One region of the Caballeronia sp. NCF2 genome, then DNA from elsewhere that is predicted to be linked to it. Evidence: riboswitches for the same ligand, from Rfam matches in the RefSeq annotation. Region 1 holds a riboswitch; the other holds the start of a gene.
The links. A riboswitch is a leader RNA that binds a small molecule or an ion and turns the genes downstream of it on or off. The one in region 1 is predicted to bind cobalamin.
Positions count from the first base shown of each region.

Region 2: linked by a shared signal. The riboswitch ahead of NCS02_RS03610 (TonB-dependent receptor domain-containing protein) and the one ahead of cobG (precorrin-3B synthase) in region 1 are both predicted to bind cobalamin.

Region 1 covers NZ_JALQDN010000054.1:112,796-127,847, forward strand. Annotated here, with positions in the region: gene mnmH (tRNA 2-selenouridine(34) synthase MnmH) at 1-56, opposite strand, end outside; gene NCS02_RS18155 (ethanolamine ammonia-lyase subunit EutB) at 202-1,578, shown strand; gene eutC (ethanolamine ammonia-lyase subunit EutC) at 1,575-2,333, shown strand; partial or broken gene NCS02_RS18165 (sigma-54-dependent Fis family transcriptional regulator) at 2,330-4,192, opposite strand; gene NCS02_RS18170 (DUF1328 domain-containing protein) at 4,311-4,484, opposite strand; gene NCS02_RS18175 (OpgC domain-containing protein) at 4,646-5,803, opposite strand; gene NCS02_RS18180 (TerC family protein) at 6,072-6,812, shown strand; gene NCS02_RS18185 (glycosyltransferase family 87 protein) at 6,869-8,077, shown strand; gene NCS02_RS18190 (DUF4186 domain-containing protein) at 8,084-8,491, opposite strand; gene cobM (precorrin-4 C(11)-methyltransferase) at 8,496-9,224, opposite strand; gene NCS02_RS18200 (cobalt-precorrin-6A reductase) at 9,221-9,952, opposite strand; gene NCS02_RS18205 (cobalt-precorrin-5B (C(1))-methyltransferase) at 9,949-11,046, opposite strand; gene cbiE (precorrin-6y C5,15-methyltransferase (decarboxylating) subunit CbiE) at 11,053-12,264, opposite strand; cobalamin riboswitch at 12,341-12,529, shown strand; gene cobG (precorrin-3B synthase) at 12,594-13,862, shown strand; gene NCS02_RS18220 (precorrin-8X methylmutase) at 13,855-14,481, shown strand; gene NCS02_RS18225 (precorrin-2 C(20)-methyltransferase) at 14,478-15,052, shown strand, end outside.
Region 2 covers NZ_JALQDN010000006.1:28,051-43,102, reverse strand. Annotated here, with positions in the region: gene NCS02_RS03640 (cobalamin-binding protein) at 1-874, shown strand, start outside; gene NCS02_RS03635 (histidine phosphatase family protein) at 875-1,444, opposite strand; gene NCS02_RS03630 (adenosylcobinamide-GDP ribazoletransferase) at 1,429-2,187, opposite strand; gene cobT (nicotinate-nucleotide--dimethylbenzimidazole phosphoribosyltransferase) at 2,189-3,241, opposite strand; gene NCS02_RS03620 (ABC transporter ATP-binding protein) at 3,253-4,029, opposite strand; gene NCS02_RS03615 (FecCD family ABC transporter permease) at 4,026-5,054, opposite strand; gene NCS02_RS03610 (TonB-dependent receptor domain-containing protein) at 5,051-6,931, opposite strand; cobalamin riboswitch at 7,013-7,310, opposite strand; gene NCS02_RS03605 (ATPase) at 7,578-7,946, shown strand; gene NCS02_RS03600 (cell division protein ZapA) at 7,943-8,257, shown strand; RNA gene ssrS (6S RNA) at 8,363-8,544, shown strand; gene NCS02_RS03590 (EVE domain-containing protein) at 8,624-9,082, shown strand; gene NCS02_RS03585 (SIMPL domain-containing protein) at 9,152-9,880, shown strand; gene lgt (prolipoprotein diacylglyceryl transferase) at 9,933-10,835, opposite strand; gene NCS02_RS03575 (LysR family transcriptional regulator) at 10,874-11,791, opposite strand; gene ilvD (dihydroxy-acid dehydratase) at 11,899-13,572, shown strand; gene NCS02_RS03565 (autotransporter outer membrane beta-barrel domain-containing protein) at 13,592-15,052, opposite strand, start outside.

The DNA of each region.
Region 1 (15,052 bases):
TCGACGATTTCATCGAACTCGCTCAGGCGATCGATGGGAACGAGCAGGTTTTTCACGGGCTTGCGGGCGGGTTTTGGCTGAATCGAGCGAAAAATTATCGCATGCGGGCGGATTTCGGCCCGGACGCGCTTTTTTTGACCGACGCGCGATGCCCGCGAAAGCGGCTAAAGTGCATGAATCGATGCTTCCGAGAGGAAAGCGATGAGCTTTCACGAGACGATTGGCGCGCGCCGCTACCGCTTCGACGATCTGAAGACGCTGCTCGCGCGCGCCAGCCCGCGGCGCTCCGGCGACGAACTCGCGGGCATCGCGGCCGCCACCGAGGAAGAACGCGTGGCCGCGAAAATCGCGCTCGCGCAGTTGCCGCTCGCCGCGTTTCTCGACGAGCCGCTCATTCCCTACGAGGACGACGAAGTCACGCGCCTCATCGTCGATACGCATTCGCGCGAAGCGTTCGCGCCGATCGCGCACCTGACGGTCGGCGAATTCCGCGAGTGGCTGCTCGCCGATACCACCGACACCGCCGCGCTCGAACGCATCACGATGGGCGTGACGCCGGAGATGGCCGCCGCCGTTTCCAAGCTGATGCGCAATCAGGATCTGATCCTCGCTGCCAGAAAACGCCCGGTCGTCACGCGCTTTCGCACGACGATCGGCCTGCCGGGGCATCTCTCGGTGCGCCTGCAGCCGAATCATCCGACCGACGATCCGAAGGGCATCGCCGCATCGATGCTCGACGGCCTGTTGTACGGCTGCGGCGATGCCGTCATCGGCGTGAATCCCGCATCGGATTCGCCCGCCGCCATCGGCAAGCTGCTCGCGATGATGGACGATTTCCGCCAGCGCTACGACGTGCCGATGCAGTCGTGCATCCTCACGCACGTCACCAACACGCTCGCCGCCATCGAGCAAGGCGCGCCCGTCGATCTCGTGTTCCAGTCCGTCGCGGGCACGGAGCGCGCGAACGCGAGCTTCGGCGTGTCGCTCGCGTTGCTGGAGGAAGCGCGCGACGCGGCGCTCTCGCTCAAACGCGGGACCGTCGGCGATAACGTCATGTACTTCGAGACGGGGCAAGGCAGCGCGCTGTCGGCGAACGCGCATCACGGCGTCGATCAGCAGACCTGCGAAGCGCGCGCGTACGCGGTCGCGCGCCGCTTCCAACCGCTTCTGACGAACACGGTGGTCGGCTTCATCGGCCCGGAATATCTCTATGACGGACGGCAGATCATCCGCGCGGGACTCGAAGACCACTTCTGCGGCAAGCTGCTCGGCGTACCGATGGGCTGCGACATCTGCTACACGAATCACGCCGAAGCCGATCAGGACGACATGGACACGCTCCTCACGCTGCTCGGCGTGGCGAACGTCAACTTCATCATGGGCGTGCCGGGCGCGGACGACGTGATGCTCAACTATCAAAGCACGTCGTTCCATGACGCGCTCTATATCCGCCGCGCGCTGAACCTGAAACGCGCGCCGGAATTCGAAGCGTGGCTCGCGAAGATGCGCGTCACCGATGGCCGCGGCAATCTGCTCGCCGCGCCCACGCAACCTTTGCTCGACTGGATCGACTCATGACGAACGCCGATGCCTGGGACGCGCTGCGGCGCTTCACCAACGCGCGCATCGCGCTCGGCCGCGCGGGCAGCAGCCTGCCGACCGCGCCCTTGCTCGCATTCGAACTCGCGCATGCGCAGGCGCGCGACGCGGTGCATCAGCCGCTCGATACCGTCGCGTTGCGCGAAGCCGTTCGCGCCGCCGGCTTCGATACGCTCGATGCGCAAAGCGCCGCGCCGGATCGCGATCGCTATCTGCGTCGGCCGGATCTGGGCCGCGTGCTGAACGATGAAAGCGCGCAACGGCTTGCAGCGCACGCATCCGAAAGCGATATCGTTTTCGTCGCCGCCGATGGCTTGTCGGCCTTCGCCGCGCAACGTCACGTCGCGCCCTTGCTCGCGACATTGCGTGCGCGGCTCGACGGCTGGAACGTCGGTCCCGTCGTGATCGCGACGCAGGCGCGCGTCGCCCTCGGCGATCGCATCGGTGAGCTTTTGCGGGCGCAGATCGTCGTCGTAATGATCGGCGAACGGCCGGGGCTCAGTTCGCCCGACAGCCTCAGTCTTTACGTGACCTACGCGCCGCGCGCCGGACGCAACGACGCCGAGCGCAACTGCATATCGAATGTGCGGCCCGAAGGACTCGACTACGAAATCGCCGCATTCAAGCTGATGTGGCTGCTGAACGAAGCGCGCCGCCTGAAGCTCACCGGCGTCGGGCTGAAGGATCACAGCGGCGCGTTGCCCGCGTCCGACGCGAAACTGCCAGCCGATTAAACGCGCAACTTCCGATACAGCGTCGTGCGCGATATGCCGAGCGCGCGCGCCGTCGCGGATACATTGCCGCCGTGCGCCTTGAGCGCGGCGCTCACCGCGCTCGCTTCGATGTCGACAAGACGCGCGACGTTCGCGGGCGGCGTTGCGTTATCGAATTTGGGCTGTTCGCCGAGTTCATCGACGAAATCGTGCGGAAGATGTTCGATGCGGATATGCGTGTCGTGATCGTCGAGCATCGCGGACGCCGTGCGCAGGACATTGCTCAACTGCCGTATGTTGCCCGGCCACGGATGACGCGCGAAGAGCGCGAGCACGTCGTCGTCGACGTACACGACGCGCCCGGCGAAACGCTCGTGCCGCAGAATCTTGTCGACGACCGCGCGCAGGTCGGAGCGCGCGGCAAGCGGCGGCAGCGTCACCGAAAGACCGTTGATCCGGTAATACAAATCTTCGCGGAATTCGCCCTGCGCGACGCGCTCGCGCAGCTTGCGATTGCTCGCGCAGACGAGCATGAAATCGACCGGCACCGCGCGCGCGGCGCCGAGCGGCTCGACGACGCGTTCCTGCAGCACGCGCAGCAGACGGCTTTGCATCGCGAGCGGCATGTCGCCGATTTCATCGAGAAAGAGCGTGCCGCCGTTCGCCTGCACGATCTTGCCGATCGCGCCGCGCTTCGCCGCGCCCGTGAACGCGCCCTGCGCATAGCCGAAAAGCTCCGATTCGATCAGCGTCTCCGGCAGCGATGCGCAGTTCACCGCAACGAACGGCCCCGCGCGGCGCGGCGAATCGTCGTGGATCGCGCGCGCGAGCATTTCCTTGCCCGCGCCCGTTTCACCGCCGATCAGAATCGGTATGTTCTTGCCAATGACCTTGCGCACGCGCGCGACGATGTCGTTCATCTGCGCATCGCCGGTACAGAGATCGGCGAGGCTCGAACCGGCGCGCTCGCGTGTGGGGATCGTGCTCGTCGTGCTCGGGACGCTCGACATGTTCCGCGCGTGAAAATCGACGCTCGCGAACACCGCGACGCCGCTAGGCAGTTCGAGCCGGCAAGGCGCATCGCCCGCGCGCGCGATGAGTTCATCGACGCGCTCGCCGAACAGCGCATCGAGCGTCTGCGAACGCAAAGCGCCGAGTTCGAGACCGAGCTGAAACTGCGCGCTGCGGTTCGCGCAGAGCAGGCGCCCGTCGAGATCGAATACGGCGATGCCTTACATCAACGTGCCGATGAACTCGGGCCGGCTATGGAAACGGATGCGCAGGCCGTCGCTGAAGCCGCTCGCGATCAGTCGGTTCTCGATCATCTGCGCGGACATTTTCACGAGCGCCATCGTGTGCTGGTGATAGCCGCGTCGGTCGCCGGTGACATCGAGCACGCCGGAGAGATTGCCGTGCGGATCGAGGATCGGCACGCTGGAACACGTCAGAAAGTGATTGGCGCGCAGGTAGTGCTGGTCGCCGTGCACGGTGACGGCCGTGCGCTCGGCGATCGTCGTGCCGATCGCGTTCGTGCCCTGATGCTCCTCGCTCCAGAGCGCGCCCGCGCGCAGCGCGACTTTTTCGGCGCGCGCGAGGAAGTCGTCGTCGCCGAGTGAATGCAGGATCAATCCGCTCGCGTCGGTGAGCGCGATCATGCTGTGCGTATTGGCGATCTGCGCGTACAGCGTTTCCATCACCGGCAGCGCGTGAGCGAAGAGCGCACGGCTTTCATCGAGCTTGACGGCGAGCTCCGTGCCCGACAGCACGGCGTAATCCGGGCGCATCGTCTCGCACAGCCCGAACGTGGCCGAGCGCTCGTGCGAATGACGAATGACGTCGCGTTGCGCCGACTGCAAGGCCGCGCCGATGGCATGCTGCATCGCCTCCTCCTTTTCGATTCACGGTCGCGTGAACGTCTTCTCGGGGCAATGTAACACCGTCGCCGCACGCGGGTCGATGCGAGGAACCACGCGGTACGGCGCCCGGCGCTTTCCCGCGCTACAGCACGAGCGAGCCCGCCGAAATCGCGACGACGAGGAATATGACGAACAGAATCAGGAAGATGAAGAAGCAGATCTTCGCGATGCCCGCCGCACCCGACGATACGCGCGTAAAGCCGAAGAATCCGGCGACGACAGAAATGATCGCGAAAAGAATGGCGAGCTTGAGCATGGCAGATCCGATGTTTGTGTTGTGTTCGGTGACTGTTTGCAAGACCTGTGCCTCGGTTCTTCGCGGGCGGTGCTTATCGGAGTCGGCGGCAAAATCAGACCGTTAGTTGCAATGAAAGCGCGATAAAAAAGCGGGCAGTTCGACTGCCCGCTTCGAAGAGATCACCGTATGCCGCGCGCCCGATTGTCGGCTGCGGCGACCGTCGCGGGTGCGGCGGCGGCCGTCGCCGGGACAGGCTGACGGGTGCCGAGCCAGTTCGAGATCCGCTGATGCACATGCGGCACGGCAAGTAGCGCGCCGATCGCGATGGCGTCGGCGGCGAGTCCGGCAGGCACGTTGATGAGGCCATCGGTCAACGTGAACAGGATCGAATCGACGACGAGCGAAATCACCGTTCCCGCCACGAATGACACCATGCCCGCGCGTCCCAATGCGCCGACCCACGGCAGGCGCGTCGCCACCGCCTTGACGACGCCGTAGCGCGCCAGATTCGCCGCGATCCACGCGATGGCGAGGAAATTCACGACGCGCGGACCAGCAAGGTCGCGCTTGAAGGCGCTGTCCAGCACCGGCGGCAGCACGAGCAGCTTGTAGTACGCCATGCCGGCGATCAGCGCCACGGCGCCCGCGCTCACGATCCAGCCGAAGCGGTTCGCGCTCACGCGTTGATAGATCGGCTGGCAGCGCGCCAGCACGCCGAGCACGAACATCAACTGCCAGGCGGCGGGATTGAAGTCCCACAGATTGTCGTCGACGGACGGCATGAATTCGCCGATCTGCGCCGCGAACGCCCACACCGCGAGGCTTAGACCGAGCAGCAGCCAAGGCTTGCTGCGCGCGAGCGGCAGCATGAGCGGCACGGCGAGTGCGAAGAGCGCGTACATCGGCAGGACGGCCGAGAGATAAGGCTGGCGCTCGAATGTGAGAATTTCCGCGATCGAGGAAACCGGCTGCGACATCAGCGTGTCCAGATCATGCAGCGCGAGATTCGGCGCGTGGCCAAAAAAGGGCCGCAGCAGGAACGATGCGACGAGCATCAGCGCCGCCGTGACGAGAAACGCCCGATAAAGCTCGAACGCGCGTTTCACGAAGCGCCTGCGCGCCGCGCTTTCCGAGCGGCGCTCCGCGAGCGACGCGTAGGCCGTCGCCGTGGCGAAGCCGCCGAGGAACACGAAGACTTCGGCGGCGTCATTGAGCGCGAAGGCATGCAGCGTGAAACGCGACACCATGCTGCCGCCGATATGATCGACGACGATGATCAGCAGTACCAGTCCCCGGAAGAAGTCCAGCTCGACGAGACGTTTTGATTTTTGCTGCATGCGGCTTGCTCAGTGTCCTTGCGGCGACAGTTAAACACGGCCGCGAACACGCGGCGCGAAAGCATTGGAGTTTACCCGTATTTGCGGCAGTGCATCACGCGAACAGATGCAAATAAGCGTTTCAAATCCGATATTTGTCGGTTTGAACAACATCTCGCGTCGGGGATTGTCACCGGCTGGTTTCGATCAGGCGCAAGCTTTCAAGTTCATTTCATTTTTCCCGCCGAACAGGCTAATATCTCGCCCTCATCTCGAACGCTCCCGAACCATGGACTATCTCGTTGCCCTTCTCGCCGATCCCGCCGCCTGGGCCGCACTCGCGACGCTCGTCGTCATGGAAGTCGTGCTCGGCATCGACAACCTGATCTTCATTTCGATCCTGACCAACAAGCTGCCCGCGGCGCACCGCGAACGCACGCAGCGCATCGGCATCGCGCTCGCGCTCGTGATGCGGCTCGGCCTGCTCGGCACGGTCGCGCTGATCGTCCGCCTCACCACGCCGATCTTCGAAGCGTTCGGGCACGGCTTTTCCTGGCGCGACCTGATTCTCATCGCGGGCGGCGTGTTTCTCGTCTGGAAGGCGACGACGGAAATCCGCCATCACGTCACGCACGACGCCGACGAACACGCCGGCCCCGCGTCGGGCAAGAGCCTGACGCCGCTGTCGGCGATCGGCCAGATCCTGCTGCTCGATCTCGTGTTTTCCATCGACAGCATCGTGACGGCGGTCGGCATGACCGAGCACATTCCGATCATGTTCGTCGCGGTGATCGCCGCCGTCACCGTGATGCTGTTCGCGGCCGGTCCGCTGTCGCGCTTCATCGAGCGCAATCCGACGATCGTCATGCTCGCGCTCGGCTTCCTGCTCGTGATCGGGATGACGCTGATCGCCGAAGGCTTCGGAACACACGTGCCGAAGGGCTACATCTATGCGGCGATGGCGTTCTCGGCGCTGGTCGAGGGCCTGAACATGCTCGCGCGGCGCGCCAAGGGACGCGTTCGCGAGTAGCGCGCGCGGGCGGACGTTCGCTAAAGTTTCGGCGCCATCCGGCCGATATCGGACGGATGAGCACCCAACCCGCTTCCATCGAACGCGCGCCCGGTCGGCGCTGGCTCAACGGCTCGCGCGTGAGCGCTTATTGCGCGACGATCCTCGTCGTGCTCCAGTGTTACGGGCTCGTTCTCGCCGTGCGCAGTGCCGTCGCGGAGAAAGGTCATCCGGCCGGCTGGGACTTTCTGACGTTCTGGTCGGCTGCGCGCCTCGCGCTCGCGGGGCATCCGCTCGACGCCTATTCGGCGGACGCGATCAAGCACGTCGCGCAGCAACTGGGGCCGCACATCATCCTGCCGGGGCCGTGGTTCTATCCGCCGAACTTTCTGCTGCTGGTGCAGCCGTTCGGCTTGCTGTCGGCGCCGCTTGCCTACGCGCTGTTCGCTTCGATTTCGTCGGTCGTCTTCGTGCTGCTGGCCCGCCGCGCGCTGCCGATCCCCGACATGATCATGTGGATCGTCGCGTTTCCCGGCATCTGGCTCAACGCGGCCCAGGGACAGAATGCCGCGCTCACCGCGAGTCTCGCGCTCGCCGCATTTCTCTCGATGCCAAAACGGCCGATGCTCGCGGGCGTCTTCATCGGCCTGCTTTCGATCAAGCCGCATCTGGCCATCCTGTTTCCGCTCGCGCTGGCGTGCGCGGGCATGTGGACGACCTTCATCGCCGCCGCGCTAACGACGATCCTGTTCACCACGGTTTCGGTCGCCGTCTTCGGCCTCGACATCCTGCCGGTCTTTCTCCACGGACTGCACGATGCCAACGGTTTCACCGCGAGCGGCAGTCTTCCTTGGTTTCAGATGGCGAGCCTCTTCGCGAGCCTGCGCATGGCGCACGTCGCGACCGGTCCCGCCTATGTCGCGCAGGCGTGTCAGGCGATCGTGGCGATCTGCGCCGTCGCGTGGGTATGGCGCAATGCGAAAGGACTGGAAGTTCGCGCGACGGCGCTCGTCGCCGCGACGTTCATGATCAGCCCCTACATCTATAACTACGACGGCGTGTGGCTCGGCATCCCGCTGGCACTCATCGCCGCGCGCGCGCTGCGCGACGGATGGCTGCGCGGCGAGCCCGCGATCCTGTTTTTCGCGTGGATCTATCCGCAGTTGGGAAATCAGTTGGCCAAGGACTGCGGCGTAGGTGTAGGACCGCTGGTTTTCGCGTTGCTGATTTTCGTGGCGGTGCGGCGCGCGCGTCTCGAAGCCGCGGGCGCCGATCCGTCGCGTTAGAGCGCGTCAGAAAGGCAGTTCGCGCTGCGGATTGTCGGGCGCGGGCTGGTTCGACGCCGCCGGCAGCGGTTGCGCGCGCAGCCAGCGTTCGATGGCATCGATGACATGTTGGCGCTCGGCGTCGTCGAGCGCTTTTCCCGCCGCGATGCCGTGCCATTTCGCGAGACACGAGCGGCAGCACGTCGCCGTCGCGTGCTGCGCGATGAACACAGGATGCCCGCGAAACGGTGTCTGCTTGCCGTCGTTCAGCGGCGCTTGCGGCGCAAGCCGCTTGCCGATCAGCTCATGCGCCTGCGCCACGACCGTGTCGACGCCCTTCTCCCTTAAAACTTTCCCCTCACGCACGCCGAGCGCGAAACGGCGCCGGAATGCCGATTTCGCGAGCGCATCGAAGACGGCGTCGAGGTCGCGCATCGCGTCATCGATCCTTCGCGTAGAGCGTGGACTCCGCGAAGCCGTCGGCGGCCAGCACGCGTCCGACGAGAATCATCGCCGTGCGTTCCATGCCCGCCTCGCGCACTTTCGGCGCGATGTTCGCGAGCGTCCCTTCGACGCGCGTCTCGTCCGGCCAGCTCGCGCGAAACACGACCGCGACGGGACACTCCGCGCCGTAATGCGGCACGAGCTCCGCGACGATGCGCTCGATATGCCGCACGCCCAAATGAATCGCGAGCGTCGCGCGATGACGCGCGAGATCGGCGAGGCTCTCGCCTTCGGGCATCGACGTCTTCGTCGCGTAGCGCGTGAAGATCACGGTCTGCGAGATGCCGGGCAGCGTCAGTTCGCGCTTCAGCGCCGCCGCCGATGCCGCCGTCGCCGTGACACCCGGCACCACTTCGTAGGGAATCGCGAGCGCGTCGAGCCGGCGAATCTGCTCGCCGATCGCGCCGTACAGCGACGGATCGCCCGAATGCACGCGCGCCACGTCGTGCCCGTTCGCGTGCGCTTCCTGCAGGAGCGCGACGATCGCGTCGAGATCGAGCTCGGCCGTGTCGATGCATTTCAGCGCGCGATGTCCGTCGAGGACTTGCGTCGGCACGAGCGAGCCGGCGTAGAGAATCACGGGACATGCGCGGATCAGCCGCTGCCCCTTTACTGTGATGAGTTCGGGATCGCCCGGTCCGGCGCCGATGAAATAAACGGTCATGGTCTGGTGAGCCAGTGTTGAAGCGCGTCGCGGGCGCTGGCGGCGTCGTCGAAAATGCGGTCGGCGTCGGGAAGCGCGGGCCGCGTGAGCATGACGACGGCGATACCGCGTTCCCGCGCGACCGCGAGCTTCGCCTCGGTCGCCCGCCCGCCGCTGTTCTTGCTGACGACGACATCGATACGCGCCGCGTCGAACAAGGCGCGCTCGCCGGCGAGATCGAACGGACCGCGCGCATCGACAATGCTCGCGCGCGCGTTGCCCGGATGCGCGTCGAGACAGCGAATCGTCCAGTGCTGCGACGCGGGAATGTCGTGCAGATGCGCGAGCGCCTCGCGCCCGAGCGTGAAAAGCGGCCGATGAAACGGCGCGATGCATTCGACGATCTCGCGCCAGTCCGACGCCTCGCGCCAGTCGTCGCCCGCCTGCGGCTGCCATACGGGACGGCGCACCGCCCAGAGCGGCACGTCGGCGAGCGCGCAGGCATCGAACGCGTGGCGGCTCATCTGCGCGGCATAGGGATGCGTCGCATCGACGACGAGCGTGATGTGCTCGTCGCGCAGATATCGCACGAGCCCGTCGATGCCGCCGAAACCGCCGACGCGCACCGTGCACGCCAGATCGCCCGGCACGCGCCCGAGGCCCGCGAGACTGTAGACGTGCGTCGCAGGAAGCGCACGCGCGATCGCGAGCGCATCGCCGGTGCCGCCGAGCAGCAGCACGCGCGTCATGCCGCGCTCCCGACGATATTGCCCCGCCGGTCGATCGCGAAGGTCTCGACTTCGATGCCTGGCGGCAGCACGTCGAGCGCGACATCGCGCGCGCGTCGGCAGACGATATCGCCGAGCGCGATGCCTTCCGCGCGTGCGAGCTTGAGCGCTTCCTGACTCGTGTTGGCCGCGCGCATCGACGCCAGCAGTTCGGCGTTCGCGCCCGCATCGGCGGCCCAGACGGCGAGCAGCGGCAAGTCGATGCTCGAACTGCGGCTGTGCAGATCCATATGCCCCGCCGCGAGCTTGGACAGCTTGCCGAAGCCGCCGCACAGGCTCAGCTTGTCGACGCTCGCGCGGCGCAAATGCTTGAGCACCGCGCCCACGAAATCGCCCATTTCGATCAATGCGATGTCGGGCAGGCCGTAGCGCGCGCGCATCGCGTCCTCGCTCTGGTTGCCGGTGCACGCGGCGATATGCCGATACCCGTTCGCCCGCGCCACATCGATGCCCTGATGAATCGACGCGATGTACGCCGAGCACGAAAACGGTCTGACGATGCCGGTCGTGCCGAGTATCGACAATCCGCCGACGATGCCGAGGCGCGGATTCATCGTCTTCTGCGCGAGCGCTTCGCCGTTCTCCACGCCGATGGTCACGTCGAAACCGCCGCGATAGCCGACGCTTTTTGCGAGCGCGTCGAGATGCTCGGTCATCATCTTGCGCGGCATCGGATTGATCGCCGGTTCGCCGACGGCGAGCGCGAGGCCCGCGCGCGTCACCGTGCCGACGCCCGCGCCCGCATGAAAGCGCACGCCCGGTTCCTCCGACAGTCGCACGCGCGCGAACACGAGCGCACCGTGCGTGACGTCGGGATCGTCGCCCGCATCCTTGATGACGCCGGCTTCGGCGGCGGCGCTTTCATCGGGTAAACGGCGGCAGAACGAAAGCATCATCGTCACGCGCTGGCCCTTCGGCAGGACGATCTCCGCGCGCTCGCTCGTCTCACCGAGCAGCAAGAGGCGCGCGGCCGCGAGACTCGTCGCGGTCGCGCAGCTTCCTGTCGTGTAGCCGCTGCGCAGCGGCGCGGCTTTCTCCGGCGTCTCTTCACGCATGACGCATCACGGTTTGCTCGCGTGCAGGACGGTGATCGGCAGCGCCTGACGCCACGTGTCGAAGCTGCCGAGCGGTTCCGCCTGCGCGACGCCGATGCGCGTCAGCTCGCCGCCGTGGCGCGCGCGCCATTCGACGAGCGCCGCCTCGCTTTGCAGCGTCACCGCATTGGCGACGAGCCGCCCCCCCTGACGCAGACGCGCCCAGCACGCATCGAGCAGGCCCGGCACCGTCAATCCACCGCCGATGAACACCGCGTCCGGCGCGGGAAGGCCGTCGAGCGCGGCGGGCGCTTCGCCTCTGACGAGTTGCAGCGCGGGCACGCCGAGCGCATCGCGGTTGTATTCGATGAGACGCTGACGGCTCTCGTTCGCTTCGATCGCGATCGCCCGACACGCGCCATGCGCGCGCATCCATTCGATGCCGATCGAGCCGCAGCCCGCGCCGACGTCCCACAGCAGTTCGCCGGGCTGCGGCGCGAGGCGCGCGAGCGTCACGGCGCGCACGTCGCGCTTCGTCAACTGGCCGTCGTGGCGGTAGGCGTCGTCGGCGAGACCGGGCGTGAGCGGCGGCCCGGCGTGGCCGGCGTGCGTCCGGCACTCGATCGCGATGAGATTGAGCGCGGCAACGACGGGCTCGCGCCAGTCGTCGGCACGCTCGTCGATGCGGCGTTCGTCGCTGCCGCCGAGATGCTCGAAGACGGTCATGCGGCTCGCGCCGAAACCATGCGCGGTCAGAAGCGTGGCGACGGCGGCGGGCGTCGTGCCGTCCGCGCTCAGCACGATGAGGCGCACGCCGCGATGCAGATTCGCGAGCAGCGACGCCGCCGGCCGCCCGACGAGCGATACGCAGACGGCGTCTTGGAGCGCCCAGCACAGGCGCGCCGCCGCGAGCGACAGCGACGACGGCGCGGGAATGACGCGCATTTCGCCGTTGGCGACTTCGCGCGCGAGCGTCGCGCCGACGCCGAAGCACATCGGATCGCCGCTCGCGAGCACGCAGATGCGCGTTTTGCCGTCGCCGCGGTCGGCGAGCACGGCATCGAGCGAAAAGGGTTTCGGCCACGGCATGCGGCGCGCGGCGATGCGATCCGGCAGCAACGCGAGATGACGTTCGCCGCCGTGGATCGACTGGGCGTCGAGAAGCGCGCGACGCGCGGCGCGGGAAAGTCCGTGCCAGCCGTCTTCGCCGATGCCCACCACGGTCAGCCAGTTCGACATGCGCGGTCTCCTTGCTGCGATTCCGATCGCGTTCCCGGATACATGCCGGAAGCGCTCGGAGGGTCGATAAAAGCGGGCATAATACAGGTCCGTCGGCGCCCGGGGTCGTGAGACCGAGGGCTTAAAAGGGAACACAGCGAAACTGTGGCTGCCCCCGCAATTGTACGCAGCGAGTCCGCGCTCCACTGCCACTGGTTTTTACCGGGAAGGCCGGCGCGAATGTCGACCTGCCAGCCAAGAGACCTGCCGACCCAACGCATTCGCGCGACGCCGACCGGGCGGGGTGTACCGGTTCGCTCATCACGCGCGAAGCCCAACGGGTCACGCTTTTGAATTCTTTCGACCGCTCATCGCTCAACGCAACGCCGCGTGCTTCCGCATGCCCGGGCCTGATGCGCATCGTGCCCGCGCGCGATGGCGGCCTTGCGCGTCTGCGTCTCGCGGGCGGCGTGTTGAGCACGCGGGCGGCGCGGGCCGTCGCGCGCGCGGCTCGCGAGTACGGCTCGGGCGTGATCGAAGTGACCAATCGCGCGAATCTGCAACTGCGCGGCATTCGCGACGATGCCCACGCCGCGCTCGTCGACATCGCCCTCGACGCGGGCCTCGGCCCGTCGACGGCGGGCGCAGACGACATCCGCAACGTAATGCTGAGCCCGCTCGCGGACGACGGCACGCGCGCGCTCGCCGCGCGGATCGTCGATGCGATGCAGGCCGATGCGTCGCTGCATGCGCTGTCGCCGAAATTCGCGCTCCAGCTCGACGCCGGCGAGCGCCTCGCGATGCTCGATCATCCGCACGATCTTTGGCTTTCCGCCATCGACGATGGCGCGCGCTTCGCATTCGGCCTCGCCGGAACGATGCGCGATCCGGCGCTCGGCGCGATCTCGCGCGACGATCTCGTGATGTTCGTCCTGAACGTGTTGCGCAGCTTTCTCGCGCTGGCGACGCCTGAAGAACATCGCATGCGCGATCTGCTTGCGCGTATCGGCGTTGCGCGCTTTCTCGACGCCTTGCGTTTCGACGCCGATATCGCGACATGGACACGCGCACCCGCCGATGCATCGCTGCGTCTCGGCGCGCACGAGGAGCCGCATCGCGCGACGTGGTACGCGGGTGCGCAAACGCCGCTGGGCCGTCTCGATGCGACGACGCTCGAAGCGCTCGCCAATCTCGCCGACGCACACGGCGCAAGCCGCCTGACGATGACGCCGTGGCAAAGCGTGCTGATTCCCGGCCTCGCGGCGCATTCAGCGCATGACATGCTGCAAGGGCTGCACGCGCTCGGCCTTGCAACCGGCGCGCACGAACCGCTCGCGCGCCTCATCGCGTGCGCGGGTTCGGAACGCTGCGCAAAGAGCCGTGCCGATACCAAAGCCGATGCTCACCGGCTCGCCGCGCTCCTGCCTTCGGATGACGGGACGCAGGTGCATCTGAGCGGCTGCGAGCGTTCGTGCGCGGCGGCGCATCCGGTTCCGGTCACGCTCTACGCAGTCGCGCCCGGACGATACGACTTACATCGCGACGCACGAGCCGTCGCGCGCAATCTGACCATCGAAGAGGCGGCCGAACGGCTCGCCCGGAGCCATGCCGATGCTTGACTACATCCGCGACGGCGCGGAGATTTATCGTCAGTCCTTTGCGACGATCCGCGCCGAAGCCGACCTCGCCGCCATTCCCGCCGATCTGGAGAAGCTCGCCGTGCGGCTGATCCATGCGTGCGGCATGGTGGATATCGTGAGCGATCTGCGCTTCTCGCCCGGCGCGGGCAGCATCGGAAGAAAGGCGCTTGCAGCAGGCGCGCCGATCCTGTGCGATGCGCGCATGGTCGCCGAGGGCATCACGCGCGCGCGCTTGCCCGCCGACAACCGCGTGATCTGCACCTTGAGCGATCCCTCGATTCCCGAGCGCGCCCGCGCGATGCGCAACACGCGCTCGGCCGCCGCGCTCGAACTATGGCGTGCGCAACTCGAAGGCGCGATCGTCGCGATAGGCAACGCGCCGACCGCGCTCTTCCATCTGCTCGACATGATCGATGCCGGCGCGCCGAAGCCCGCGCTCATTCTCGGCTTTCCGGTCGGTTTCATCGGCGCGGCGGAATCGAAAGCGATGCTCGCCGCCGATAGCCGCGGCGTGCCCTTCGTCGCGCTGCTCGGCCGGCGCGGGGGCAGCGCGATGGCAGCGGCCGCAGTGAACGCACTTGCTTCGGAGGCCGAATGATGCGCGGACGTCTCTTTGGATTAGGCGTCGGCCCGGGCGATCCGGAGCTGATCACCGTGAAGGCGCTGCGGCTTTTGAAGACCGCGCCGGTGGTCGCGTATTTCGTCGCAAAGGGCAAGAAGGGTAATGCGTTCGGCATCATCGAATCGCATCTCGACGATACGCAGATGCGCCTGCCGCTCGTCTATCCGGTGACGACCGAAGCGCTCGAACCGCCGCTCTGCTACGAGACGATCATCAGCGCGTTCTACGACGAAGCCGCGCTCACGATATCCGGTCATCTCGAATCCGGACGCGATGTCGCCGTGATCTGCGAGGGCGATCCGTTTTTCTACGGCTCATACATGTATCTGCACGATCGTCTCGCAGCACGCTTCGATGCAGAGGTCGTGCCGGGCGTGTGCTCGATGCTCGGCGGCGTGGCCGTGCTCGGCGTGCCGCTCGTGTATCGCAATCAGAGCCTGTCGGTGCTGTCGGGCGTGCTGCCTGAAGACGATCTGAAGCGCCGTCTCGAAGCAGCCGATGCGGCCGTCATCATGAAGCTCGGCCGCAACTTCGAGAAAGTGCGGCG
Region 2 (15,052 bases), on a different contig from region 1:
TGCCCTGCTGATCGGCTTCGCGGTGACGCAAGCGCATGCGATCACCGTCGTCGATGACAGCGGCGCGTCCGTCACGCTCGCGAAGCCCGCCGAACGTGTCGTCAGTCTCGCGCCGCATGTGACCGAGTTGCTGTTCGCGGCGGGCGGCGGCGCGCGCGTCGTCGGCGCGGTGACGTATAGCGATTATCCGAAAGAGGCGCAGGCGATTGCCCGCGTCGGCGACAACAAGGCGCTCGATCTCGAACGCATCGTCGCGTTGCATCCGGATCTGATCGTCGTGTGGCGGCATGGAAATGCGGCGCGTCAGATGGATCGGCTGCAGGCGCTCGGCGTGCCGATCTATTTCAGCGAGCCGAAGCATCTCGACGATATCGCGGCGAGCATCGGCAAGCTCGGCGCGCTGCTCGGCACGCAGAATGAGGCACGCGCCGCGTCCGATGCCTTCACGCGCGCGATTGCGCGATTGCGTGCGCGTTACGCGGAACGGCCGCGCGTGAGCGTGTTCTATCAGGTGTGGGACGATCCGTTGATGACGCTCAATCGCGACAACGTTTTCGACGAAGTGATCGGCTTGTGCGGCGGCGCGAACGTGTTCGCAGCCGAGAAACCGCGCGTGCCGACGATATCGACCGAAGCCGTGCTCGCGGCGAATCCGGAAGCGATCGTCACGGCGACACCCGGCGCGACGAAGCCCGATCGCCCGTTGCCCGCGCTCGAAAGATGGCGGCGCTGGACATCGATGACGGCGGTGGCGCGCGGCAATCTTTTCGGCATCGACGGCGATCTCATCAATCGGCCGACGCCGCGGCTTGCGCTGGGCGCGGATGAGCTGTGCCGCGATTTGGAAATCGCGCGCGAGCGGAGGACGAAGTAGTCAGGCGTTCCACCGCACAAGCAGCCACTGCCCGCGCACGCGCCTGAACCACGCGATCCCGCCGAAATCGAGCGGCCATTGCAACGCCGATTCACGCGCGACGCCGAGCAGATGCGCAGCAAGCACGCGCACGACGCCCGCATGCGCGACGACATGCACGGCCCGTTCATCGACACACGTCGCATCGAACCACGCGATCACGCGATGCGCGAACTGCGCGAGACTCTCGCCGCCGTGCGGACGCGCATGGGCGATATCGTCGGCCCATGCATCGATCAGCGCGCGATCGATCGCGTCCCACGCGCGCCCTTCCCACGCGCCGAAGTGCATTTCGGCCAGACGTGCGTCGAGATGAACGTCGCCGCCCAGCGCACGCGCGATCGAAGCGCAACGCACGAGCGGACTCGCGTGCCATCCATCGACGCATGGGGGCACGTTCAGCGCCTTCATGCGCGCCGTCAACGCGCTCGCCGATTCGCGCGCATCGCGCTGCAAAGGCACATCGGTTTGCCCGTAGCAAACGCCCGCATCGACGGCGACTTCCGGATGCCGGATCAGGACGAGATCCATGCGAGCCCTATGAGATAGATCGCGATCTCGAACACTTGCTGCGCGAAACCGAGGCAATCGCCCGTGTAACCGCCAATGCGCCGCACGAAGTACCGTCCGATGAACAAGCGCAGAACGATCAGCGCGACGATCGTCACGCACGCGAGCTTCCAGTCGGTCACGAAGAGCCACGGCAGGCCGAACGCGAGCGCCAGCGCGAACGACGACACGCTCATGCGCTGCGCGACCGGCTTCGCCTTGCCTTCGGCGCGCACGTAATCGAGCGTGACGAGATAGCTGATTGCGAACGCGCGGCTCGCGGCGTGCGCGGCGATCATCGTCCACGCGACGCGTTGCGGCGGCAATGCGGCGAGCGTCTGCCATTTCAGCGCGAGCGCGATCATCAACGCAATCGCGCCGAACGCGCCGATGCGCGAGTCGTGCATGATGCGTAACGCGTCCTCGCGCGTGTATGCGCCGCCGAAGGCATCGACGCAATCGGCGAGTCCGTCTTCGTGAAACGCGCCGGTCAAGACGAGCGTCGCGGCCATCGAAAGCAGCACCGCGATGCCCGCCGGAAACACGCGCAACGCCGCGAGATACACCAGCGCCGCGACGCCGCCGACCATCGCGCCGACGAGCGGAAAATAGCGCGCCGCCGCGTTCAGATAGTCGCGCTCGAAGCCGACCCAGCGCGGCACCGGCACGCGCGTGAAATAGCCGAGCGCGGTGAAGAAATAGCGCAGTTCGTCGAGCGGGCGCATCTCAGTCGGCTTTATTCGAGACGCCCGCCGACTCGAAGCTCGCCATTTCGTCGACGAACGCGACGGCCGCGCGCAGGATCGGCAACGCGAGCGCCGCGCCCGTGCCTTCGCCCAGACGCAACTCGAGTTGCAGCAGCGGCGCGGCACCGAAATGCGCGAGCATCCGGCGATGCCCCGTCTCGTTCGATGCATGCGCGAACACGCAATAGTCGAGCACGTCAGGCGCCATCTTCGATGCAACCAGCAACGCGGAAGTCGCGATGAAACCATCGACGAGTATCGTCATGCCCGCGCACGCGGCGGCGAGATACGCGCCCGTCATCATCGCGATTTCGAAGCCGCCGAAGGTCGCGAGCGTGTCGATCGCATCGCCTTCATCGCGATGCAGCGCGAGCGCTTTAGACAGCACCTCGCGCTTGTGCGCGAGTCCTCGCTCGTCGAGACCGGTGCCGCGCCCGACGCACTCGTCGATCGAAAGAACGCACAGACGGCTCATCAAACATGCCGCCGCCGACGTATTCGCGATGCCCATTTCGCCGAAGCCGATCACGTTCGTGCCGAGCGACGCGTGATGCCGCACGCGCGCCGCGCCGCGCGCGATGCCTTCGAGCGCGGTCTCGCGCGACATCGCGCGTTCGTGCGCGAAGTTGCGCGTGCCGAGCCCGAGCGACAGACGCTCGTATCCATGATCGATGGGAATCGGCGTCGCGACGCCCGCATCGACGACTTCGAGCGTCATGCCGACCGAGCGCGACAGCGCGTTGATCGCAGCGCCGCCCGCCAGAAAATTCGCGACCATCTGCGCGGTCACTTCCTGCGGATACGAGCTCACGCCCTCTTTCGCGATGCCGTGATCGCCCGCGAAGACGATCATCGCGGGACGCTCGATGCGCGGCTTCGCCGTGCGTTGAATCAGGCCCATTTGCAGCGCGATGTCTTCGAGCCGCCCGAGACTGCCGGGCGGCTTCGTCTTCGTGTCGATGATGCGGCGCAGTTCGCCTTCGATGGCGCGGTCGAGCGCGCGGGGCATCGGGATGCCGTTATTCGTGGACATCGGAATTCCTTTCATGAGCGAGGGATGGAAGGCACGAGCGCTTCGTGCTCGCCATCGCGAATCAACGCGAGCGGATAGCCGAATGCGGCGCTGGCGCGTTCGGCCGTGAGCACGTCGGCGACGAGTCCCGCATGAGCGCCGCCGTTCCCGTCGAGCAGAAGCGCGTGCGTCGCGAAACGGCGCGCGAGATTCAGATCGTGGCACGAGAAGATTACGGTGCGCTTGTGCGCGCGCGCCGCGTCGCGCAACGCGTGCAGGCAATCGATCTGATGATGCAGGTCGAGATGCGAAAGCGGTTCGTCGAGCAACAGCAGCGGCGCGTTCTGGCACAGCACGGCGGCGAGCGCGACACGCTGGCGTTCGCCGCCGGAAAGCGTCAGCACGTCGCGCGACGCGAACGATGCGAGACCCAACGTTTCGAGCGCGGCGTACGCGGCGGCGCGATCCTCGTCGCTCTCCCAGCCCCAGCCGGTGAGATGCGGAAAGCGGTTGAGCAGCACGGTATCGAGCACGCTCGCGCTGAAGGCGTCGTGCGCGGCTTGCGGCATCAAAGCGCGCGCGCGCGCGAGTTCCGTCGCGCGCCATGACGCGAGCGCGCGGCCGTCGAGCGACACGCTGCCCGATGCGGCTTTCGCAATCCCGGCGAGCACGTTGATGAGCGTCGTCTTGCCCGCGCCGTTCGGCCCGGCGATGCACCACATTTCGCCCGCTTCGATCGACTGCGTGAGCCCGTCGATGAGCGTGCGCTTACCCGCGCGAAGCACGATGGCGTCGAGCCGCAAAATCATCGCGGCCTCCGCAGCAGCATCCACAGGAACATCGGGACGCCGATCAATGCCGTGACGACGCCGACCGGCAATTGCGCGGGCGCGATCACCGTGCGCGCGACGAGATCGGCGGCCATCACCGCGAGTCCGCCCGCGAGCGCGGCGGCGGGCACGAGCATGCGCTGATCGTTGCCGAACGCGAGGCGCAGCAGATGCGGCACGACGAGCCCGACGAAGCCGATGGTGCCCGCCGTCGTCACGGCGGCCGCCGCCGCGATCGATGCGACGAGATACACGCGCAGACGCAAGCGCTCGACCGGCACGCCGAGCGCGCGCGCGGTCGTATCGCCGCGCAAGAGCACGTTCAGTTGCGGTGCGACGGGAACGATGACCGCGAGCACGACGGCGAGCGCGATCAGCGCGGGCCATGGCGCCGCCGCGCCGTTGAGATCGCCCGTCAGCCAGAAGATCATGCCGCGCAAACGGTTCTCGGGCGCGACGCTCAGGATCAGCGTGATGAGCGCGCCCCATCCCGATGCGATCACGACACCCGTCAGCAAGAGCCTCGGCGATGCGTCCTGTCCGCTTTGCCACAAGTCCTTGCGCGCGAGTCCGAGGACCAGAACGATCGATGCGAACGCGCCCGCGCAAGCCGCGATATCTACGCCCCACCACGGCAGCGACCCGAGCATCGCGGCAAGCGCGAAGGTTGCCGCGCCGCCGGATACGCCGAGCACGTACGGTTCCGCCAGCGGATTGCGCAACAGCACTTGCAGCAGCGCGCCGGCGAACGCGAGCAATGCGCCCGACGCGAAGCCCGCGAGCGCGCGCGGCAGACGCAAGGTCAGCACGATGTCATCGGCGATATCGGGCGTCGCCGAGTGCGCGTGAAAGAGCGCGCCGATCGCGCGCGATACGGGCAACGCGACGCTGCCCATCGCGAGCGACGCGACCAGCACGACGAGCGTCGCTGCGCCGAGCGCGATCCAGATCGCGGTGGCGCGGCTCGCGTTCATCGCGCGCGGACGTTCAGCCACGCGGCTCACGACGGATGCCAGCCCAACGTGATGTACGCGCCGCGTCGTGGCGTGTTGTACGAGTACGCAAGTTCATAGTCCTTGTCGAACAGGTTGTCGATGCGCGCCGTGACGTACCACGACTTCGAGATGTCGTAGCGCGCCGACAGATTCACGATGCCGTAGCCCGCGAGCGTCGAATCGTAATCGCTGCGTTGACCGCTCACGATCCATTCGCCACCGACGCGCCACGGCCCGATCGTGCGATGCGCCGTCAGCGTCGCGAAATGCCGCGCGCGCCGCGTCAAATCCTCGTGATTCGTTTCGTCGACGGGATTCTGGAACGTGACGCCCGCGCGCACATCCGTTGCGCCGACGTGCCCCGCCCACGATCCCTCGATGCCCTGCACCTTCGCGCGCCCGACGTTCTGCGCGACATAGTAGAAGCCGCCGTCGGACACGTAATCGATCAAATTCGAATAGCGCGTCTGAAAAAGCGTCACGCGCACCACGCCGAGCGCATTCGATGCGTACTGCAACGCCGCCTCGACCGAATGACTGCGCTCCGGCTGAATCGACGGATTGCCGCTCAGCGGATAGTAGAGATCGTCGAAGCTCGGCGCGCGAAACGAGGCCGAATAGCTCGCGCTCGCCTTCCAGTGCGCGTCGAAGTTATACGCGTAGCCCAGATAGTAGCTGTTCGCGCCGCCGAAATCGGAATACTGATCGCGGCGCAGATTCGCCTGCAACTCGTTCGCGCCGATGTGCCCCACGTAACCCGCGAACATCGAATTCACATGACGGTCGGGCGCGCTGAACTGATCGGAATCGAGCGTCTGATCGAGATGCTCGTAGCCGAAGAGCAGCTTGTGCGCGTCGCTGATCCGCACGTCGTTCTGCCACGTATATTGCCGGTTCTCCGAATCGAAACGGCTCGTATAGACGCCGTTCTGCTCGATGTTCGCGCGGTCCTGTCCCTGCGCGATCGTGAAGTGCGTCGTCCAGTTATCCGTGACGCGGCCGTTCGCGAACACCGACGCCGAGCGCACGCGATCGTGCGTTTCGTTGATATCGGTCGGCTGGCCATAGGCATCGTCGAAACTGTTGATGCCGTTCGATTGCAGGAAGCGCACGCCCGCGTCCCACTTGTCGCTGAACTCGTGACGCAGCGTCGCCGCGACGCTCTCGTTCAGATAGCCGTTCGCGTTCGGATTGGCGCCGGGCGCGATTCCCGGATCGATCGACGAGAAGCCGTCGGTTTTCTCGCGCGAGACGTTCACGCTGAAGGTCGTGCGGCCGTCCTTGTCGAGCGCGCCGCTCACGCCCGCCGATTGCCGCTGCGTGTGATAGCTGCCGTACTCCGCCTCGAAGTTGAAGCGCGGCGGATGCGCCTCGCCTTCCTTCGTGAAGATCTGCACGACGCCGCCAATCGCATTCGATCCATAGAGCGCCGACACGTTGCCGTTCACGACCTCGACGCGCCCGATCTGGTCGAGCATCAATTGCGATAGCTGTGCCGCGCCGAGCGACGCCGATTCGACGCGCACGCCGTCGATCAGCACGAGCGATTGCGACGACGCCGCACCGCGTATGAAAAGCCCCGAGTTCGAGCCCGGTCCGCCGTTGCGCGTGATCTGCACGCCGGGCGCGAGCGCGACGAGTCCGAGCGCGTCGCTTGTGTTTGCATCGGCGATGTCCTGCTCGTCAAAAAGCGATGTCTGCGGAATCGATTCGGCAAGCGGCTGCGGCGCGCGCGTCGATGTGACGACGACGGGCGCAAGCGTTTGCGTGCTGTCTTCCGTCTGGGCCGCCTGTGCAGCGCCGGCGAACGGCAAGGCGCCGATGGCCGCAACGAGCGCGCCATGACGGGAGAGACCGCTTCTGAGCGCGGCCAGTGGCAATACCATGTGTGAAGTGTTCCGTTTCGCGTGAGCGCGACCCCGCTCCCCGCGAGGACGATGCGCGACGAACGCACCGCGCCATGCGCGCCGATGCGTCGGACTCCGGCCGGTATCCGGGCTGGCGATCAATCGTCTCGCCTTCCCGCGCATGGCGCGCAGTGGCATCGACACGTTTCTTGCAGTCGCGCGCGTGCGACGAATTTCGACACGCTCGCGCGGCAAAAACGCGCATGAGACGACTTGCAACTTGCGTTGCGGTCGCTTACCGTTGCGGGGGCAGCACAGGTTGGCTCGTCGTCGATTGCGGCGACTTCGCTCCCTGTTTCCCGTTTGACTGCATCCACGAGATCCGCGGATGCGAGCACCAAAAGTGCGGCAAGTGTAGGAGCGCGGTTCGGGGCCGTCAAGAAAACCGCGCGGGCAGACTGGCGCGGCGCATGACGAATCGAACGAGAAGCGAAAGAGAAGCGGCCGGCCTGTCATCACGAGCGTTGCGGGGCGCTCGCGTTTTCTGCACACGAATGCATCGCGACATGCGCTTGATTCGAAGGATTAAGCGCTAGATCGCGTGTTGTTACGTCTCGAAACGAGACATTTATCGGAAGCTCCGTTGAACCGCGCTAAAATGCGAGGTCTTTAGAGGACGCAGCACATGCTCAACGAACTCGAATCACTGTCAGGAAACATCGGCCGGCTGATCCAGATCAGCGAGCGCCACAAGCAGGCGCATCAAGCGCTGCAGGAACAACTCGAACAGCTGCGCGCCGACTATGCGAACGTGCAGGCCGAGCTCGCGCAAGTGCGCGAAGAGCGCGATACGCTGCAGTCCGAACGCGATTCGCTGTCCGCGAAAATCGACGACGCGCAAATCCGCCTGAACGCGATTCTCGAAAAGCTGCCGCGCGGCAAGTCCGCGCAACATGCCGAGTCCGACAATCAACTCGATCTCCTCGAAGCCGATTCCCAGGAAGCACATGAAACGGAATTGCACGGCGAGCATCATCAGGGAGAGAAGGCATGACGACCACGCAGATCGAAGTATCCATTCTCGGGCAGCCGTATCGTCTCGCGTGCTCGCCGGAAACCGAAGGCGCATTGCGTGAAGCCGTCGCGCGCGTCGACGCCGAAATGAACAAAGTGCGCAATGCAAGCAGCGTGCGCGGCACGGATCGCATCGCGGTGATGGCGGCGCTTTCGCTGGCGTCGGAATTGCTTAAGCTGCAGGACAGCGTGCGTCACGGCGAGGCCTTCCCCGCCGAAGAAATCCGCCGCACGATGCACTCGATGAACGAGCAATTGGGCGCGGTCATTGCGCAACACGAAGCGCAATAAGGCAGATGCGCGTCGAGTCAATCAGCGCGCAATGTCAATCGAAAAAAGAAACTGCCGAAGTAGCGTGAAGAGGCTGCAGAAGGCAAACGATTGGTGTAGAGTGACGTTTCCCTGCCTGGTACGCCAAGGTCATATATTCCTTGAACCAATGCTACATTGGCACGGTTGCGGAACCTTGCAGCACGGGCGCGCGCGTCGCTAGTCCGATGTACCCGAAGTGTTGCTTACCGCGACCAATCTTGAACCCAGGTTCAGGATGCCGGCCTAGCGGCTGTGGCGGGGACCTCATTCAAGAAACGGCATCGGTTTTTCCGATGCCGTTTTCGTTTGTCCCTGCCGTTCGCTCTTCGATTCATGCACACGACCATGCGCTACTGGCTGATGAAGTCCGAACCGGACGAAGCGAGCATCGATCATCTCGCGCACGCGCCGAAAAAAACCTTGCCGTGGACGGGCGTACGCAACTATCAGGCGCGCAACTTCATGCGCGATCAGATGCAGATCGGCGACGGCGTGCTCTTCTATCATTCGAGCTGCCCGGAGCCGGGCATCGCGGGCATCGCGAAAGTGTGCTCGACGGCGTATCCGGATCCCACGCAATTCGATCCGAAGAGCGATTACTACGATCCGAAATCGACGCAGGAAACGCCGCGCTGGATGCTCGTCGACGTGAAGTTCGTGAAGAAGACGCCGCTCATATCGCTCGCCGCGTTGCGCGAACATCCAGAGCTTGCCGACATGCAAGTGCTCGCGCGCGGCAACCGGCTCTCGATCACGCCCGTGACCGAAGCGCAATGGCGATTTATTACCGAGCACCTCGTCTAACAAGGAACTTACGACTTCACGAATGCGACTAAATCCCGTCGCACGTACGCGATGTCACGGAGTCCTTCGATGCTCAATAAGAAAACCGCCGCCGCCTTCGCCCTGCTCGCGATGTCCGGTGCCGCGCTTACGTTGTCTCAAACCGCCGCTGCGCAGACGGTGATAACGCAGCCACAGCCCTCGGGCGTGCTCTCGCTCTCCGCACAAGCGAGCGCGCAAGTGCCGCAGGATGTCGTCAACATCACGCTCTTCTACGAACAGGAAGCGGCCGATCCGTCGTCGCTCACCAGCACGCTCAATCAGCGCGCCGAGGCCGCGTTACGCGAAGCCAAAGGTGTCGACGGCGTGACCGCGAAGAGCGGCTCGTTCACCGTCTATCCGTCGACGGATCGCGACGGCAAGATTTCCGCGTGGCGCGGGCGCACGGAAGTCGTGCTCGAATCGCATGACTTCGCGGCGGCATCGAAGCTCGCGGGCAAGATGAGTTCGTCGATGCAAGTGGGTAGCGTCGCGTTCTCGCTGTCGCCCGAAGCGCAGCGCGCGGCCGAGCAAAAGCTCGTCTCGCAAGCCATCGATTCGTTCCGCAAGCAGGCGCAAAGCGCCGCGCAAGGCTTCGGCTACAGCAATTTCACGATTCGGGAAGTGAATGTCGGACGGAGCGGCGCGCAGCCGCGTCCCGTCATGATGATGCAATCGCGCGCGATGAGCGCCGATGCGAAGATGGCCCCGATCGCGATGGAAGCCGGCACGACCACGGTGACAGTCGACGTTTCCGGCTCCGTACAAATGGGACGCTAAACGTCGCTCACGCTGTTCACGCGGGGCGGCGTTCGACCGCCCCGCTCTTTCCTCAAGCCTTTGCGGATTCGGGCGGCAGGCGCAGATTGCGCTTGTAGGCCCACACCATCATTACCACGCCGGCGACGATCATCGGCAGCGAAAGCCATTGGCCCATCGAGAGATTGAGCGCGAGCAAGCCGAGATAATCGTCCGGCTCACGCGCGAATTCCACGGTGAAGCGCGCGAGTCCATAACCGATCAGGAACAGCGCCGAAATCGCGCCGACCGGACGCTGCTTGCGCGAGAACGTCCAGATCACGATGAACAGCACGAGCCCTTCCAGCGCGATTTCGTACAACTGCGACGGATGACGCGGCAGCATGTGGTAACGCTGAAAAATTTCCGTGAGGTGATACTGCGCGTCGAGCTGCGGATTCTTCGAGAGCCACACGGCGTCGTCGTTCGTCGAGTTCTGGAAGAGCATCGCCCACGGCGCGTTCGGGTCCGTCACGCGGCCCCACAGCTCGCCGTTGATGAAATTGCCGAGTCGCCCCGCCGCGAGACCGAGCGGCACCATCGGCGCGACGAAATCCGTCACCTGCAGCCACGTGCGCTTGCGGTGATACGCGAACAGCACCATCGCGAGCGTCACGCCGAGAAAGCCGCCGTGAAACGACATCCCGCCTTCCCATACCTTGAAGATATCGAGCGGATGCGCGGCGTAATAACTGGCCTTGTAAAACAGCACGTAGCCAATGCGCCCGCCCAGAATCGTGCCGAGCACGCCGTAGAACAGCATGTCGTCGATGTCCTTCACGGTCCAGCCTTGCGCGGCGACATAAGGCAGCCGCAGCCGCAACCGGCCGATGACGATGGCCGACACGAACGCCACCAGGTACATGAGGCCGTACCAGCGCACGGCGAGCGGTCCGAGATGAATCGCGATGGGATCGAAATTGGGATGTATGAGCATTCTGATGTGGGAATCTTTAAGCGGGCTACAGGGGCGAATCATACAGAACCGGCGCTTTCGGCCCTCGAACGGACGATTTCGATGAACCCGGCGAGCACCGGACTCACTTCCGCGATCCGCCATACCAGCCCCGTTTCCACGAAAGGACCGGGATCGAGAAGCGGACGATACACGACGCCCGTGCGCCTTAGATGACGCAGCGATTGCGGCACGAGCGCGACGCCCATGCCGGCGGACACGAGGCTCACGATGGTCTGCATCTGGATCGCCTCCTGGCCGATACGCGGCGTGAGCCCGGCCGCGCCATAGCAGCCCATGATGATGTCGTGCAAGCCGGGCGCGAGACGCCTCGGAAAGACGACGAGCGGCGCGGCGGCGAGATCGTGCAGGTCGACGGGTTCGTCTTCGCTCGAATTCAGCTCTTGCGCCTGCTTCTCGGACATCGCGATCATCAGCGGCTCGCGCGCGATCGGCACATACTCGAGCGACGACGCGTAACGCGGCGGCAGCGGCGGAATGACGAGGCCCGCATCGACGCGCCCGGCGACGAGTTCGTCGATCTGCACGTCGCTCGTCGCTTCGGTCAGTTGCAGACGCACGCCGGGATGACGCGCACCGAAATCGCGCAGCAGCGCCGGCAGAAGCCCGTAATCGGCGGTGGAGACGAACGCGAGCGACAGCACGCCCGCCTCGCCGCGCGCGAGCGATTGCGCGAGCGGACGCAGCGCATCGGCGGATGCGAGCAGGCGGCGCACTTCCGGCAACAGATCCTTGCCGACGGGCGTCAGCTCCACGGTCCGTTTCGTGCGCACGAAAAGCGCGACGCCGAGCGATTCTTCCAGCGCGCGGATCGCCTGCGAGAGCGGCGGCTGCGTCATCGCGAGGCGCGCGGCGGCACGGCCGAAGTGCATCTCTTCGGCGACCGTCACGAAATAACGCAGGAGCCGTAGTTCCATTGATATGTTTTGCGACCTAGTAAGCCCTGAATAATATATTGGACAGACACATAGCGCGGTTGCATTCTTGCTGCATCAAATCAAGAACATCCCCTCAGGAGCACACCATGGCCTTCAATCGCCGCTCGAAGCACATTACTCAGGGCGTCGCGCGCTCGCCCAATCGCTCGATGTATTACGCCCTCGGCTACAAGGAGGAGGACTTCGACAAGCCGATGATCGGCGTCGCCAATGGCCACTCGACGATCACGCCGTGCAACGCGGGCTTGCAGCGCCTCGCGGACGCCGCCGTCGAATCGATCAGGAAATCCGATGCGAATCCGCAGATTTTCGGCACGCCGACGATCTCCGACGGCATGTCGATGGGCACCGAAGGCATGAAGTACTCGCTCGTGTCGCGCGAGGTAATCGCGGACTGCGTCGAGACCGCCGTGCAAGGCCAGTGGATGGACGGCGTCGTCGTGATCGGCGGCTGCGACAAGAACATGCCGGGCGGCATGATCGGCATGGCGCGCATGAACGTGCCGTCGATCTATGTGTATGGCGGCACGATTCGCCCCGGCAACTGGAAGGGCAAGGATCTGACGATCGTGTCGTCTTTCGAGGCGGTCGGCGAGTTCACCGCGGGGCGCATGTCGGAGGAGGATTTCAAGGGCGTCGAGAAGAACGCGTGCCCGTCGACCGGCTCGTGCGGCGGCATGTACACGGCGAACACGATGAGCTCGTCGTTCGAGGCGCTCGGCATGTCGCTGATGTATTCGTCGACGATGGCGAATCCGGATCAGGAAAAGGTCGATTCCGCGGCCGAATCGGCGCGCGTACTCGTCGAAGCGGTGAAGAGGGATCTGAAGCCGCGCGACATCATCACGAAGAAGTCGATCGAGAACGCGGTGGCGCTCATCATGGCGACGGGCGGCTCGACGAACGCCGTGCTGCACTATCTCGCCATCGCGCACGCGGCGGACGTGGAATGGAGCATCGACGACTTCGAGCGCATGCGCAAGAAAGTGCCGGTCATCTGCGATCTGAAGCCTTCCGGTCAATATGTCGCGACAGACTTGCACAAAGCCGGCGGCATTCCGCAAGTGCTGAAGATCCTGCTCGACGCGGGTCTCTTGCACGGCGACTGCATCACGATCACCGGCCGCACGATGGCCGAAGAACTGAAGGACGTGCCGAGCAAGCCGCGCGCGGATCAAAAGGTCATCTTCCCGATCGAGCAGGCGCTTTACAAGGAAGGGCATCTCGCGATCCTGCGCGGGAATCTCGCGGAAGACGGCGCGGTCGCGAAGATCACGGGCCTGAAGAATCCGGTCATCACGGGTCCTGCGCGCGTGTTCGACGACGAGCAAAGCGCGATGGACGCCATTCTCAGCGACAAGATCAAAGCTGGCGACATTCTCGTGCTGCGCTATCTGGGGCCGGTCGGCGGTCCGGGCATGCCGGAGATGCTCGCGCCGACATCGGCGATCATCGGCAAGGGGCTGGGCGAATCCGTCGGCTTCATCACCGACGGGCGTTTCTCGGGCGGCACCTGGGGCATGGTGGTCGGCCACGTCGCGCCGGAAGCGTTCGCGGGCGGCACCATCGCGCTCGTGCAGGAAGGCGATTCGATCACCATCGACGCGCACAAGCTGCTTCTGCAACTGAACGTGGATGACGCCGAACTCGCGCGCCGCCGCGCCGCGTGGAAGCAGCCCGCGCCGAAGTACACGCGCGGCGTGCTGGCGAAATTCGCGGCGCTCGCGGGGCCGGCGAACAAGGGCGCGGTGACGGGTTGACGCGCAACCGGCGCGCGCGTCACCAGATGTAGCGCGCGCCGAGCAGCCCTTCGTAGCTCCGATAACCGCCGTCGCCTTGCTGATAGCCGAGATTGCCCCACACGCGCCACTGTTTCGCGATCTGGCCTTGCGCGCCGAGCTTGAACTCCATGCGATTTCTCGGGCCGTCCTGCGACACGCGCACGTCGTTGAACGAAACCGAGGAAAGCTGCGTGTCGTGCCACCAGTTGATTTCCGCGAACGGCAGCCATCCGGGCGACGCCGCCGAGCCTGGCGCGTGAAAGATCCGCACACCGACGCGCGTCGTGAATCCGCCGCCATCGTCGCTGTGAATCACCGTTCCGTTGTTCTCGACGTGATCGCCGGCGTGATAGTTCGTGTAGATCAACTGAAGCTGCGGCTCGACGAGCACCGGTCCCGTCGATGTCTGCCCGAGCGCGAAGGCCCAGCCGCCTTCGAGCGATCCCGCCCACACGCTGCTCGAATAATTCTCGCCCGGCAGATCCGCGCCCTTCACGGTGTTGTCGAAATGGGCGTACTGCAGCCAGGTGTCGACGTACGGGCCATCGGCTGACCAGGCATTGCCGCGCCACGTCGCGTAGACGCCCGCGCTCGCCCCGTTGACGTTGCCGCGCGCGGTCGCGGAACTGTTCTGCGCGGTCGCATCGGTGGTGGACGAGCCGTAGCCCGCCATCACGCCCGCCTGCCAGCGATGCCCGTCCGACACCCGATGCAGCAGGTCGATGCCCGCCTGCACGAGCGCGGTGTCCGTCGATTCGCCGATACACCCGCTGGCCGCGTCGCTGTCGGTATGCGCGCCTCTCGTGCGCGCCCAGGCCGTCGCGTTATCGGCGTCCGGCGGTAGCGCGGCGTAGGAATCGGCGAAGCCTGCGCGATCGTGCAGTGTCATCGTGAACATCGTTTCGGCCGAGCGCTGATTGCCGAGGTAAGCGCCCGGCTCCGGGCGCGGCGTCGGCGCCGAACGCAGATACCAGTCGCCATCGCCCGGCGTCGCCAGGCCGCCTTGCCGCAGACTGTATTCGTACTGACCCGCGACCACGCGGCCGTCAAGCGTGAACACGCCGTTCGATTGCCCGTCCACCTGGACGATCTCGATGCCGTTCGCCGTTTGCGCGCCCGCGCCGCCCGCATTTGCGATTGCGACCCGCGTCTGCCCCGCCGTGCCGCCGTGTACGACAAGTCTGTCGGTCGCCGATCCGTCGCCCGCGAGCACCGTGGAGAGCGCCATCCGGCCGTTGTTGCCGGTGTAATCGCCCGCGACGGTCAGCGTGCTCGCGGGCGCGGCGCTCGCCATGCGAATCTCGCCGTTGTTCGTGAGCGCGCCGCCGATGAGGAATTGTCCCGCCGGACCGCCCGCGAAACCCGGCGCGGCATCGGCTATGGCCAGCACGCCGTTGTTGAGCACCGCGCCGCCCACCGAGCCATAGCCGCCGAAGGTCGCGCTCGGAGCCACGCTTAC